One region of the Paenibacillus sp. FSL R5-0887 genome, then DNA from elsewhere that is predicted to be linked to it. Evidence: riboswitches for the same ligand, from Rfam matches in the RefSeq annotation. Region 1 holds a riboswitch; each other region holds the start of a gene.
What was found. Region 1 has a riboswitch for cyclic di-GMP ahead of MKY14_RS24205 (transglutaminase-like domain-containing protein). Riboswitches for the same ligand answer to the same signal wherever they lie in the genome.
Positions count from the first base shown of each region.

Region 2: it holds a riboswitch for cyclic di-GMP, as region 1 does, so the genes downstream of both, MKY14_RS27775 (NPCBM/NEW2 domain-containing protein) here and MKY14_RS24205 (transglutaminase-like domain-containing protein) in region 1, are expected to answer to the same signal.
Region 3: it holds a riboswitch for cyclic di-GMP, as region 1 does, so the genes downstream of both, MKY14_RS22590 (glycosyl hydrolase) here and MKY14_RS24205 (transglutaminase-like domain-containing protein) in region 1, are expected to answer to the same signal.

Region 1 covers NZ_JBBOCE010000002.1:1,416,874-1,421,913, reverse strand. The annotation lists gene MKY14_RS24220 (glycosyltransferase family 2 protein) at 1-806, shown strand, start outside; gene MKY14_RS24215 (GtrA family protein) at 793-1,200, shown strand; gene MKY14_RS24210 (class D sortase) at 1,303-1,962, shown strand; cyclic di-GMP riboswitch class I at 2,082-2,164, shown strand; cyclic di-GMP riboswitch class I at 2,239-2,319, shown strand; gene MKY14_RS24205 (transglutaminase-like domain-containing protein) at 2,333-3,142, shown strand; rRNA gene MKY14_RS24200 (16S ribosomal RNA) at 3,509-5,040, shown strand, end outside.
Region 2 covers NZ_JBBOCE010000002.1:2,235,525-2,240,564, forward strand. The annotation lists gene MKY14_RS27765 (EAL domain-containing protein) at 1-756, shown strand, start outside; gene MKY14_RS27770 (hypothetical protein) at 873-1,439, shown strand; cyclic di-GMP riboswitch class I at 1,597-1,683, shown strand; gene MKY14_RS27775 (NPCBM/NEW2 domain-containing protein) at 1,942-5,040, shown strand, end outside.
Region 3 covers NZ_JBBOCE010000002.1:1,024,048-1,029,087, reverse strand. The annotation lists gene MKY14_RS22600 (UDP-glucose dehydrogenase family protein) at 1-112, shown strand, start outside; gene MKY14_RS22595 (sugar phosphate nucleotidyltransferase) at 825-2,198, shown strand; cyclic di-GMP riboswitch class I at 2,335-2,414, shown strand; gene MKY14_RS22590 (glycosyl hydrolase) at 2,427-3,977, shown strand; gene MKY14_RS22585 (glycosyl hydrolase) at 4,129-5,040, shown strand, end outside.

The DNA.
Region 1 (5,040 bases):
GAGACGAGCATGTCAAGCTGATTGACTTCTCGCGTAATTTCGGACATCAGGTAGCGATTACAGCTGGCATGGACTATGCCGAAGGTCAAGCGGTTGTTGTTATTGACGCTGATCTTCAGGATCCTCCGGAGGTCATTCTGCAAATGATCGAGAAGTGGAAAGAGGGCTACGACGTTGTATATGCGAAACGCCTGAAGCGCCACGGAGAAACGATGTTCAAAAAGGTCACCGCGAAGCTTTTTTACCGCCTGCTCAGCAGTATGACAAGTGTGGATATTCCTACGGATACAGGCGATTTCCGTCTTATTGACCGTAAGGTATGTGATGTCCTGCGGGGACTTAAAGAAAAGAACCGCTATGTCAGAGGTTTGGTGAGCTGGGTTGGCTTCAAGCAGACTATGGTGGAATATGAACGGGAAGAACGTTTTGCCGGAGAAACCAAATATCCGCTGAAGAAAATGATTCGTTTTGCGTTAGATGGCATCACCTCTTTTTCACATAAGCCGCTTAAGATTGCTACGTATATTGGATTCTTCCTTTCATTCTCTAGCTTTCTCTATTTATTTTTCGTCTTGTTTCAAAAGATATTTTTTACCTCCTGGACGGTTCCGGGCTGGGCTTCCATTGTAGGCGTTAATCTGCTCTTTAACGGTATCGTTCTGATGCTGTTGGGTGTGATTGGGGAGTATATCGGACGGATTTATGACGAGTCTAAAGATAGACCGCTATATATTGTTAGTGAGACTAAAGGCTACCAGAACGAAGAACAACTGGACCGCCGGAAGGACCACAATGATGTCAGATAAGAACTTGCGCGCTGCATTCATACAGTTCCTCAAATTTAATGCCGTAGGTTTGCTCAATACGCTTATTGATTTTGTGATTTTTACATTGTTGAATTCACTAGGGATGGTATACGCATTGGCGCAGGTGATCTCCTATAGTGCAGGCACGGCGAATAGCTTTATTTTGAATAAAAAAGTTACCTTTCGTGATCGCAACCGGGGGAATAAAGAAGGCTTCGACCGCGTGCAGCTGGTCAAGTTTATCGTGCTGAATCTGGTAGTGCTCGGAATATCACTGCTGCTAATGCATCTGTTGACAGACAAACTAGGTATTCAAGTCTTGATCTCGAAGGTGCTGGTTACCTTTATCACGGTGATCATCAATTTCTTTGGAAGTCGTAAATGGGTATTTTAAACATTAATTTCAGGCAGAAGGAGTTGCTATGCTTAAAGGCAAGTAGCTGTTTCTGCTTGATTTGTATATAACCATAGAAACAATATACGGAGGTGAATAACATTGCGTAAATTCTCCTATCTACTCATACTGGCTGGGATACTTATCATGTTATATCCGACAGCTAACGAATGGTACAACGACAGGCAGCAGGAGAAGTTATTAGAAACGGCTGAACTAAGCACTGCCGATAGTACTCCCCAGTCAGATCTGAGGAGCAGGTATGCTGAAGTTACTCAGCTGTTAGCAGAGGAATCGGTTCTGGATGCCCAGGCACAGCCCCAACCCCAAGAGACAGAAAAGCCTGAACCGGAGATTGAAGTCGGTGGCAAAGTAATCGCACTAATTGAAATCGATAAGATTGATTTGAAGCTGCCTGTATTAGAAGGGGCTACAAAAGCTAATATGAAACATGCTGCAGCCCATATGAAAGAAACGGCACCCCTTGGAGAGATCGGGAATGCTGCAATCGCGGCGCATCGGGCTCGAACTACGGGTCGTTTGTTTAACAGATTGAATGAGGTTGTTGTGGGGGATGTTATCACGGTAAAGACTAGTGATCAGGTGTTTAACTATGAGGTATACGATATTTCTGTTGTAGATCCGAGTGATGTCTCCGTTCTTGACGGGAATGACAAGGATAAGATTCTTACTCTGATTACATGTGATCCGCTAGTGAATCCAACGCATCGGCTGATTGTTCATGCCAAATTAACAAAATGAGAATAGTGAATGACAAGAAAACACAAATACCGGGAGATATTTATAAAATAATGGGTAATCTAGTAAATTAGGTCTTGTTCACAACTATAAATATGATAGTATTATACTATGAAAGCTAAACACGATAACGGCAAACCTTCCGAAAGGTAGGGACGCAAAGCTAAAGGGCCTTTTCCCGAAAGGATGGCAGCCAGCTACCGAATGAAGAGGCTTTTTTTGTTTGTTTCAAATGGATTCTATCAATTATATCTAGTAAAGCTAGAACAGATAGAGCTTATACGATAACGGCAAACCTATCGAAAGGTAGGGACGCAAAGCTAAAGGGCCTTCCCGAAAGGATGGCAGCCAGCTACCGAAAGGAGTTTTATCCGTGAAAAAGGTTTATTTTATGCTGGTGGCGTTGTTCGTCCTAATGACTTCAGTTCCGGTAAGTACAGCTCAAGCTGCAAGTGCAGATGCCAGCTGGTTGATTACATCCAAAGTGGCTCAAGGTGTTATTGGTATTAACTATGATATTCCGAAAGATAAAAGAATCAAACTCATGATCACCAAAGATAACAGCAGCTATACATATAACTTGTATGCTTCTGGACAAGCTGAGGACTTCCCTTTGCAACAAGGAAATGGGACTTATAAGGTTTCTGTTCTGGAGAATACAACCGGCAATAAATACAAAGCGTTATATTCCGAAGTAGTAGACGTAACCATGAGTGACTCGAATTCCGTATATTTGGGCTCCGTACAGAATGTGAAATGGAGTTCTTCTGATAAAGCGATTGTCAAAGCTAAACAATTAGTACAAGGCAAAACAACAGACGAAGAGAAAGTTAAAGCGATCTATAACTATGTAGTTGCGAATGTACAATATGATTACTCTCTTGCTAATAGTGTAACTACTGATTATATTCCAAGCATCGATAAGACATTGACTACTAAAAAAGGGATTTGCTATGATTACGCTTCTCTTTTTGCCGCAATGCTGCGGAGTGTAGATGTTCCTGCTAAGTTGGTAATGGGGAATACAAGCTACGTTACGCAATATCATGCCTGGAACGAAGTGTTGCTTAATGGGAAGTGGGTTACCATTGATACTACAGTGGATGCAGGACTTTCAAAGAGTGATAAGAAAACCGATTTAATTAAAGCCTCAAGCAAATATACTGCGGCAAAATACTATTAAGTTCGTCGCTAGAAATATAACCCTATTAAATAAACAACTAGCTTAATTATTAAGCTAGTTGTTTATTTTTATATTAGGGGTTGCTTTTCTATTAATAGTTGGGGTATTATAGGTAAGCGTTGTTAGACAGCGTACAGGCGATATAGACGAGGCTGATAAAAAGCTTCGAAAAATAAAGCTTGCATTTCTGAAAACAACATGATATATTATAAGAGTTGCTGCTGAGACATTAAACGGCGCCAACGAGAACTTGATCTTTGAAAACTGAACAACGAGTGAGTAGGAAATCACGCAAGTGAAATCCAAATTAGAGAATTAATTTTCTCGTCAGATGTTTCAAAATGAGCATATCGCTCTTTTCAATACTAATTGGAGAGTTTGATCCTGGCTCAGGACGAACGCTGGCGGCGTGCCTAATACATGCAAGTCGAGCGGAGTCATTTTGAAAGCTTGCTTTCAAAATGACTTAGCGGCGGACGGGTGAGTAACACGTAGGCAACCTGCCCTTCAGACTGGGATAACTACCGGAAACGGTAGCTAATACCGGATAATTTCTTTTTTCTCCTGAGAGAAGAATGAAAGACGGAGCAATCTGTCACTGAGGGATGGGCCTGCGGCGCATTGGCTAGTTGGTGGGGTAACGGCCCACCAAGGCGACGATGCGTAGCCGACCTGAGAGGGTGAACGGCCACACTGGGACTGAGACACGGCCCAGACTCCTACGGGAGGCAGCAGTAGGGAATCTTCCGCAATGGGCGAAAGCCTGACGGAGCAACGCCGCGTGAGTGATGAAGGTTTTCGGATCGTAAAGCTCTGTTGCCAGGGAAGAACGTCCGGTAGAGTAACTGCTATCGGAGTGACGGTACCTGAGAAGAAAGCCCCGGCTAACTACGTGCCAGCAGCCGCGGTAATACGTAGGGGGCAAGCGTTGTCCGGAATTATTGGGCGTAAAGCGCGCGCAGGCGGCTATTTAAGTCTGGTGTTTAAACCTTGGGCTCAACCTGAGGTCGCACTGGAAACTGGGTGGCTTGAGTACAGAAGAGGAAAGTGGAATTCCACGTGTAGCGGTGAAATGCGTAGATATGTGGAGGAACACCAGTGGCGAAGGCGACTTTCTGGGCTGTAACTGACGCTGAGGCGCGAAAGCGTGGGGAGCAAACAGGATTAGATACCCTGGTAGTCCACGCCGTAAACGATGAGTGCTAGGTGTTAGGGGTTTCGATACCCTTGGTGCCGAAGTTAACACAGTAAGCACTCCGCCTGGGGAGTACGGTCGCAAGACTGAAACTCAAAGGAATTGACGGGGACCCGCACAAGCAGTGGAGTATGTGGTTTAATTCGAAGCAACGCGAAGAACCTTACCAGGTCTTGACATCCCTCTGAATCCACTAGAGATAGTGGCGGCCTTCGGGACAGAGGAGACAGGTGGTGCATGGTTGTCGTCAGCTCGTGTCGTGAGATGTTGGGTTAAGTCCCGCAACGAGCGCAACCCTTAACTTTAGTTGCCAGCAGGTAATGCTGGGCACTCTAGAGTGACTGCCGGTGACAAACCGGAGGAAGGTGGGGATGACGTCAAATCATCATGCCCCTTATGACCTGGGCTACACACGTACTACAATGGCCGGTACAACGGGAAGCGAAGCCGCGAGGTGGAGCCAATCCCATCAAAGCCGGTCTCAGTTCGGATTGCAGGCTGCAACTCGCCTGCATGAAGTCGGAATTGCTAGTAATCGCGGATCAGCATGCCGCGGTGAATACGTTCCCGGGTCTTGTACACACCGCCCGTCACACCACGAGAGTTTACAACACCCGAAGTCGGTGGGGTAACCCGCAAGGGAGCCAGCCGCCGAAGGTGGGGTAGATGATTGGGGTGAAGTCGTAACAAGGTAGCCGTATCG
Region 2 (5,040 bases), 820 kb from region 1:
CAAACATGGAGACCTCTATCCGAATTACCCACTGTACTTGATATGGAGTGGATTGATGAGGTTATCACTAAGGGTCTTGTTACTTGCTACTTCCAACCGATTGTGAACGTAAGGGAAGAGATTTTTGCATACGAGCTCCTATCCAGATTTAAAAAAGAAGACGGATCTCTTATCTATCCTAATGAGATTTTTGCGGCGGCACGGAATCGTGGGCGTTTATATGCTTTAGACCGGTTATGTAGAATGACGGCTGTAAAATATGCTGCACCCTTAAATAAAAAAACGTTTATTAATTTTATCCCAACGTCGATCTACGCTCCAGAGTTCTGCTTAAGATCAACCGTTGAACTGGCCAATCAATTAGGCGTCGATCCTTCTCTTTTTGTCTTTGAAGTTGTTGAGACGGAGAAAGTGGATGATCTCGCTCATTTGAAAGCTATTTTGACATATTACAAGGACCGGGGATTTGAATACGCTTTAGATGATGTTGGTGAGGGCTTCAGCACGATCGAGATGTTATTGGAGCTTAAACCCCATTACATGAAGCTGGATATGAAATATGTTCAGGGTGTGTCCAGCGATCTGAACAAACAGAAAATAGCAAAGCAATTTTTAGAAAAAGCTTTAGAAATCCAATCCGTTCCTTTAGCAGAAGGTGTGGAGTTTAGAGAGGACTTTGAATGGCTTAAGCAGAGTGGTTATCAGTTGTTTCAGGGCTATTTATTTGGAAAGCCTGATCCTATTCCCAAACAGTAATCCTAATGAGTATATATCCGTCCAGAGGATGAGATGAATTTCAGGTCAGAGTCTGAGTACAGCCAACCCCCGGGGTTGTATAATTTAGGTAATTTGAAAAGGGGGACGGGATAGATATGAAATGGCATCAATTTGTAACGCGCTGGGCGGATTCTAGGGGCTTTGATGGACGAGAGATTGATTATCAATGGCCTTCTCCCTCATTTCCGGTCATCAGTATTCGCAGTAATCTAGGGCGATACTCAGGTCAGGCGTATGGCCGTGGAGGTAAACCCCGTGTGAAGACAGCCGTTGGATTAATCGCTATTGGAGATGTAGCTGTTGGCTTGATTTCCATAGGTGCGATAAGCGTGGGCGTATTATCCTTAGGAGCAATATCACTGGGAATGTGGTTAGCGATCGGAGCAATAGCACTTAGCTGGCTTGGCTTCGCAGTGGGAGCGATTGCGATTGCAGGCGTGGCTGTAGGAGCGATCGCAATCGCGGAAAAAGCGTTGGGGGCCATCGCCATAGGGGATACGGCATTTGGTGCGATAGCGATAGGCAGGATCGCTGGGGGTGCCATAGCTATCGGACAATGGGCATATGGTGTAATCGCAGTTGGCGAACATGGTTTCGGATTAATTCCCGTCACGGGCGATGTGTGGAATTGGTTCCGGCGTTTGTTTGGATCGGGGAGTTAAGTAGACCTACAGTCCTAAAGGATGCCCTTCTCTTCCGGGATAGTCGATAAATAATATCTATCACATAAGAAAAACTAATTGCAATTACCTATACTCATTTCATACCAATTAATCATGCGATCAGATCTAGGCTTATGTTACTCTTTGAATGTATTCGAAACTTCATAGGCAAACCTATGGAAATGTAGGGACGCAAAGCTATAGGGACTAAGGTTATCATAACTATTGTCAGCCAGCTGCCAAAGAGTGTGTAACGCTTTTTGTTAAAATATAAGAAAGTATAAGTTATAAAACTATACTTAATATCTTATATTTCTCGCTTAAACGCTTACCGTCCTTATAAGGACGCCGAAGGCGTTTATGCTTGTTAAGGTTTAATAAAAATTAAGTCTTAATTTTTAGGCGACTTTATACGCAATCAAGCTACTCTTTTGGGGTAGTTTTTTTTGTGCCCATTTTTGGGCACTGGAGAGATTCATATGACATCTGGGGGTAAGAAGAGATGAAGAAAATGATTGCGATCGCTACATCGGCGGCCATGTTGGCCAGTTTTTCGAGTGAGGCAGGTTATGCTTTAGCAAGTGAGGCAAGCAAGGTAAATGTAACAAAAACAGTGGCGCAAAGTAAGGTTAACTTATTAAGCAACGCCTCGGTTATTCCGTTTGAGCTGTACGGCAAGGATGCTCTAAATGCCTATAATGAGGTTTTTAGAATGAATCCAGCAAATATTAAATCCATCACAAATAACGGTGGCAACTACTCAGGCTCGCCTATAGCTAAGGCTATGGATGGGGATATGAGCACGCATTGGGAGACTGGCAAACCGAATAGTTCAACGTTTACGAATGAGGTTGTGTTTGTTTTCAATGAGTCCACTGAATTAAATAGAATGGTATACGCGGCTAGGCAATCCGGTGCTAAAGGTAAAGGTTTTGCTCAAGAATTTGATATCTACGGCTCCACTACCGATGCGGGTGATTTTACGCTCGTGTCTTCTGGAGAATATACAGGCTCAACCGGTGATGTAGTGGAGATTCAGTTCGCACCTACGGCTTTTAAGAGACTTAAATTTGTCTTCAAAAAAGCGAACCAAGATTGGGCGAGTGCTGCTGAGTTTTCTTTTTATAAAGAGGATAGTGTTTCTGCTAAAATGAAAAATTTATTTACAGATGATACCTTGAGCCAAGTTAGTGCTGCCTTTGATACGGCAGAGAAATTAACAGCTTTAGAGAATGAAGTGCAGGCACATCCACTGTATGCGCAGTTTAAAGAAGAGATAGAGAATGCAAAGATCCTTTTGGAGAACCATCAGGTAGAGGCAACGGCAGCCAAGGTTTCGAAGCTAAAAGGGTATGGAACAGCCTATGAAAATGCCTATAGCCAAGCTTATAGAATGCCGAATGCAAACGTATCAAAAGTAACGGTGAACGGTGGAAGCTACTCAGGTACGAAGCCTGAATATATGCTGGATGACCAGCCCACTACGCATTGGGAAACGAACAAAAACAATGATGCAAGCTTCACGAATGAAGTTGTGTTTGAACTAGCGCAAGCGGAAGTGCTGGACAGAGTAGCTTTTTTGGCTAGAGATAACCGCAAAGGATTCCCAGAGGCTTTTGAAATCTATGCATCAGAGACGAGTAAAGGAGAGACCTTCCAACTTGTATCTAGCGGAACCGCGATTAGTACCAATGACTTTCTGGAATTTAAATTCGAACCGAAGAAGTTTAAAAGATTAAAATTTAAGTTCACAAAAGCTAATATCAACAGACCTTTTGCGGCTGAATTTAGATTTTATACAGAAGATAAAGTAAGCGAAGCTGTAAATGGTATTTTCACAGATGGAACGATGAGTGCGGTTGTGCCTGCTTATAATAACGTTGCAAAAATCAATGCACTAGAGGAAGCGGCAAAGGTACATCCGCTCTATCCAATCCTGAAAGATTCTTTGGATTTAGCTAAGAAGCTAGTGAATGGTGAAGTTCAAACCGAAGGCACCATCATTGAGGCGGAACAACGTGGAGATATGAAAAAGCATGCGCAGGAAAACCTGAGAATTGGTTTTGGTACGAACAACCAGCCTACAGGTCTCGTTGCAATGCCTGGAGATACGATCAACGTTTATGTGGACGCAGCTTCTAACGATAAGCTACCTTCTTTAGTCTTTTCTCAACAAGAGGCCGCTTGGAATGTTTGGGCTAGAGGTGTGCAATTGCGTCCAGGTAAGAACATTATAACCGTTCCTGAATTTGCTACGAATAGTTATTATGTACATGAAGTGACTAAGGGCGGAACAGTGTATATCGTCAATCCATATACAGCTGAGGAACAAGGGAAAGCGCCATTGATCCGCTTCGAAGGTTTAGAAAAGATTCCTTTTATGACCAAGACCACGGATCCAGAACAATTCAAAACCTTCTTAATCACATACAAACAAAGACTGGACGAAGATAAAGCGGCTCATCCAAATGTTCAAGATCGTAAACTCATAGATGTGGTAGAAATGGCCAGCGATCATGTTATATTCACAGGAACGGCGACGGAGGCGTACAACAAATATATTACGCAAGGAAATAACCCGCTGGACACCGTAACTGGGTATGACACCTGGATGAAGAGCATTTTTGCCTTCTATGGCTTGGATGGCAGTAGCGAGATTCATGATGCCAAGCTAATTCGTGAGAATATTCGCTTGATGCAGCCTTATGGTGCGATGTATGCAGCGGGAGATCATACAGGGATCCAACTTGGAACAGTAGGAACCATGTTAGGTGATTTTAATAAAGCCTATCCGGGCTGGGGACTGAATCACGAAATTGGGCATCGCTTGGCTATGGGTGAACGGGAATATGGCGAAGTAACTAATAATATGGTGTCTATGTTTATGTCTGTCGCAGCGAATTCGATAGATAATCGTATACCGTATGAATCAGATATCTATAAATATGTCCTCGAAGAAAACAAAGTGGTTATGAATCAGCAGGGCTTATTTGCACAACTCGGAGCCTATTGGCAGCTGGAGCTGGCACATCCGGGATACTGGACAGAGCTGACCAAGCTATATCGGGAGCGGAAGGTCACCCTTACCAACGGTGACAATTCCAAGCAGCAGTATTTGGTGGAGTTCTCCTCCGAAGTACTGGGATTAGACTTAAGCAGCTATTTTGCCAGACATGGCTTCACTGTGAATCCTGAGACAAAAGCGAAAGTAGCCAAGTATCCGGTACCGCAAAAGTTATGGTATTTAAATAACTCGGTGATTAATTATGAGGGAACTGGAATAGCGGATAAAAATCTGGCCATTAAGGTTAATATCACACCTAACACCACGGCTAGAACGAACACGTTAAGTTTCAGTATAGATAAAGAGCTTAAGCAAGACTTTTTAGGATATGAAGTGTATAGAAATGATGTGTTAGTTGGTTTTACAGGAACTGACCAATTTGTGGATCAGAATGTAGATGCGAGTATCAACTATACGTACAAGATCGTCGGTTATGATAAAAAGCTGAACCCACTGCAGCCCGTACAGGTTAAAGCCTTTAAGCCAGCCTTGTCTGTTGAAGATCAGCTCACTTTAAAGCTTAATCAAACCTTTGAT
Region 3 (5,040 bases), 390 kb from region 1:
TGTGTATTCCAAGGAGCAAATTGAGGGTACCGGACTCGTTTATCATTCTGTCGGCCGCCCGCAGATGGGTGGATTGAGCGGTTATTCTGCTAGTGTGGCTGGAGCGGTTTAATGATTTGTGTTAAGTGTCAGTCGCAACTGCGGTGAATGTTTGGACTTCCAGCCGCTGTTGTCTGCAGATTTCCTGATTTTAACCGCTGATAGCGGTAGAAATCCGCAGACAAAGGCGGACGCTATCGCTCTTACAGTTCCAAAATTCCCCTCCGCCCCTTCGTTCCCTTATCTTAAGTTTCTAAGCAATTTATAAAGTTAGGTACTCTGATTATATACCGCAGTAGCAGTAGCAGTTGTAGTTGTAGTTGTCATTGTCTCTGTCTCTGTGGTGGCAATTAGTCTTGCTCTTGTAGTTGCAGTTGTTCTTGCAGTTGCAGCTGCCTCCCCCGGAGCAGAAGCAAATCTTTAGAAAAACGTGCTTGCTTCCGGCTGGTACAGTCCGGTACGCACGGATCAAGTATTAAGAAGAAGTTGGTTAGGTGAAGAACGGAAAGGGAATTTGGAACTGTAGAAACGGAGTGTTCGCCCGAAAGATTTCCGTAGGAAAGCTAGCTTCGAAAGCATATGCTATCCTCGGATTTCTACCGCGAGAAGCGGTTCAATCAGGAAATCTGAGGATAACAGCGATCGGAAGTCCAAAATCCCTTGGAGTGGTTTCTACCTAACAAATTTTTTTAGTGCATCCGCTCGAAATAAGGCTAAGTGGAAGCTGACGTTTTGATAACAATTCAAATATGCTCGATTTCCATAATTCAAGGAGGGTTCATTCTATGAAAATGGTACTTCTATCAGGCGGTTCAGGTAAACGGTTATGGCCGTTGTCCAACGACTCACGTTCAAAGCAATTTCTAAAGGTACTTGAAAGCCCTCAAGGTGAACCAGAATCCATGGTACAACGTGTCTGGAGACAGCTGGAGGAAGCAGGGATGGCAGAATCATCTTATCTGGCCACCGGCCGCGGCCAAGTAGAAATGATACAAAGCCAATTGGGAAGTCATGTGCCGATTATCGTTGAACCGGAGCGTCGGGATACTTTTCCGGCTATCGCCTTAACAGCTACCTATCTTTATTCAGTGGCAGGTGTTTCTCCAGCGGAGACGGTAGCAATATTGCCTGTTGACCCTTATGTAGAAGCATCTTTTTTCGATACCATAGCTATGCTTGAGGGGACCATGCTGGAAAGTGGAGCAAATCTGGCTCTAATGGGTGTTGTTCCTGAACATGCCTCAGAGAAATACGGATATATTATTCCTACCACCGAAGAGGCGGGGGAAAATGGTTTTATGAAGGTGAGTCACTTTCAAGAGAAACCAGACCGCATACAAGCAGAACAGCTCATCGAACAAAATGCCTTGTGGAATTGCGGAGTGTTTGCCTTCCGCTTAGGGTACTTGTTAGATATTTTGCAGCGTAAAGGGTTGCCTTTAGGATATGAAGAATTGCAGAAGCAGTATAAGCTATTGTCTTCCATCAGCTTTGATTATGAAGTGGTGGAGAAAGAAGAACATATTGTGGTGCAGCCGTATGATGGATTCTGGAAGGATCTTGGAACGTGGAATACGCTGACAGAGGAAATGAGCAGCAAGCATGTAGGAAAAGGTTTTGTGACGGCGGATTCTGAGGGGACTTGCTTGATTAATGAGCTGGACATTCCGATTACGGTAATTGGTGCGAAGGATCTGATCATTGCGGCTAGCCCGGATGGGATTCTAGTTACCCATAAAGCTGAGAGCCCACGGATTAAAGAAGTGCTGAAGACCTTTGAACAAAGACCGATGTACGAGGAACGCCGTTGGGGCCATTACAAAGTTATTGATTATGTGAAATATGATGAAGGCAATGAAGTGCTGACCAAACGGATTTTTATATCCGAGGGGAATAATATCAGCTATCAATTACATCGCAAGCGTAGTGAAATTTGGACAATCGTCAGCGGCGAAGCAAGTATTGTGCTGAATGAGAAAAAACATAATGTGAAGGCTGGGGACGTGGTACGTATACCGGAAGGAACGAAGCACGCGATCCTTGCTTTGACGGATGTTGAGTTTATAGAGGTACAGACGGGGTCTGAATTAGTAGAAGAAGATAACATACGTATTACTTTAGACTGGAATGATATAGAACTACAACAATTCATTTCATAGGTCTAACCTATCTATTTAACCAATTCAAAATTTCTTGAAACAGGTAAATTGACTCAATTATCAAAAAAAGTCATAAAAACACTAAATATATCATTAATTGTCGTCGATACTTACGGTAAGAGAGATTATTTCTCTTAAATTGAAAAGGCAAACCTATCGAAAGGTAGGGACGCAAAGCTATAGGGCCTTCGAAAGAGTGGCAGCCTGGCTACCGAAAGGGAGATTATTTTGAAAGCTTACCGTACGTATCGATTGTTTGGTGCATTTCTGTCACTCGTCCTGTTTCTGACTGCACTTCCGCTTGCTGTTGGAATTTCGCCGTCTGTTGTCATAGCTGCTTCAAATTCTGGAACGCCAGTTACCCCAGGTGCCTCACCTGAAGCCGTAAAGCTGCTTAACTATTTTTACTCGATCTCAGGAAAAGGTATTATTGCCGGTCAACATGACTATTTAGAAAGTCCAGATGAAATTAACAATATGCTGAAGGGAACCAGCGGGCAATATGCGGCTCTTCACGGTTATGAAATGGGTGCGATCAGTGGTCAGTCCGAAGCAACGATGGCTTGGCAACGTCAAAATGTGGTGAACAGCGCCATCAACTGGAATAAAGCGGGCGGGATCGTAGCTATGACTTTTCATGCTAACCTGCCGGGCACCTCTTATGACTGGGATAATGTGAAAAAAACACTTAGCCAGAGTGAGTTCGATAGTTACGTTACACCGGGTACCAAGCAATATAACAATCTGATCGCTGAGCTTGATAAGGTGGCCGTCTCTTTAAAAAGCTTGCGCGATGCCAATGTTCCGGTGCTTTGGAGACCCTATCATGAAATGAACGGGAACTGGTTCTGGTGGGGGAAGAAAAATAACTTTTCTAAACTATGGAATATTATGTATGACCGTTTTGTTAACGTTCATAAATTAAATAATTTGTTATGGGTATGGAGTCCGAATGCTCCCAATGTTTGGTCAGATCCTTATGCGCTAACTTATCCAGGTGCTGATAAAGTAGATATTCTGGCAGCAGATATATACGAAAATGATTACCAGCAAAAATACTATGACAGCTTATTGAGTCTAGCCGCAGGCAAACCGATTGCGATCGGGGAGAATGGTGAAATGCCTAATCTGGAGAAGCTTCAGCAATCGCAAAGTAAATGGACGTATATGATGAGCTGGGGAAAAATGCTTTACGAGAATAACAGTGCAGACACAATCAAAACATTTATGAATAGCAACTATACCCTGACCAGAGATAAATTAAATACTGGTCTGGCACCGACACCTAGCGCCGCACCAGCGCCGGCACCTTCCGAAGAAGAGGGGGAGGCAGCAATTCCTCTCGCGAAGGGGCTTGCAGGAGAGTATTACAACAACATGCAGTTGTCGGGAGCAGCAGCTCTTAACAGAACTGATGCAATAATCGATTTCAATTGGCGGCAAGGCTCGCCGGATGCCGCCCTCGGGATTGATCGGTTCTCCATACGTTGGAGCGGTAAAATCAAGCCATTATATAATGAGCAATATACATTTTACACTACCTCAGATGATGGTATCCGTGTCTGGGTGAATGGGGAATCCGTGATTGATAGTTGGACTAAGCAAAGTGGTACTGAGCGTAAGGGCACTATAACGCTGAAGGCTGGCCAGCTATATGATATCAAGGTGGAGTATTACGAGAATGAAGGCGATGCGAGAGTCCGCTTGATGTGGGAAAGTGCTAGTCAAGCTAAAGAGACAGTTCCAGCAAGTGCACTTTTTCTTCCGGATGTCTCCTGATTGATGAAAATTAAAGGTCGATCCTTAGTGGCTCTGCGTTATTGCAGAGCTACTAAGCTATAGTCCTCATTAGGTCAGAAGACGATTGTCCGATAACAGGTATGTTTTTAACACCTGTGGAGGCAGTACAGCTACCGAAAGGAGGATTTATTTGCGTAAATATTATAAGAAAAACAGATTGTTGTTTACTATGTTACCGGTCTTTATTATTTTTTCCTTGCTGCCTTGGGGAGAGGTTAAAAGTCTTCCGAAGGCTATGAGTGTTTCTTCCTCCCTACCTCCGGCTATACCAAGTAATCCTTCGGCTTCTGAAGAAGCCAAGCAACTACTAAGTAATTTGGTAAATCTACGTGGCAAAGGGCTCTTGTCCGGCCAGCATGATTATCTAGAAAGTCCAGATGAACTGGTTCATAAGCTGAAGAATACTTCGGGACAAAATGCTGTTCTACATGGTTATGAATTAGGGGCGATTAATAATCAATCCGAAGAGACGATCGCAGAACAGCGGCAAGCTGTTATAGACAGTGCAATTGAATGGCATCAAGAGGGTGGCATTGTAGCGATGACCTTCCATCAGAGCTTACCGGGAACCTCTCCAGAGTGGTCCAATGTAAACAGAAGTCTCAGTCAAGAGAAATTTAATGCTTATGTTACACCTGGGACAGCTCAGTATAAGAGGCTAATCTCAGATCTAGACGAGGTTGCTGGATATTTGGGTCAGCTGCGTGATGCCGGAGTTCCGGTCTTATGGCGACCTTACCATGAAATGAATGGTGGTTGGTTTTGGTGGGGGAAAAAGGACAATTTTTCAGAGCTGTGGAGTATTGTCTATGATCGTCTTGTAAACACACACAAGCTAAATAATCTACTGTGGGTGTGGAATCCGAATGCGCCGAATGAATGGTCAGATCCATATGCTGCATATTATCCCGGTGGGGATAAACTCGATGTTCTGGCTGCGGATATCTACAATAACGATTATAAACAGTCCTACTATGAGGATCTGCTCGCATTGGCCGAGGGTAAACCTATCGGAATCGGGGAGAGTGGGCAACTGCCGAAC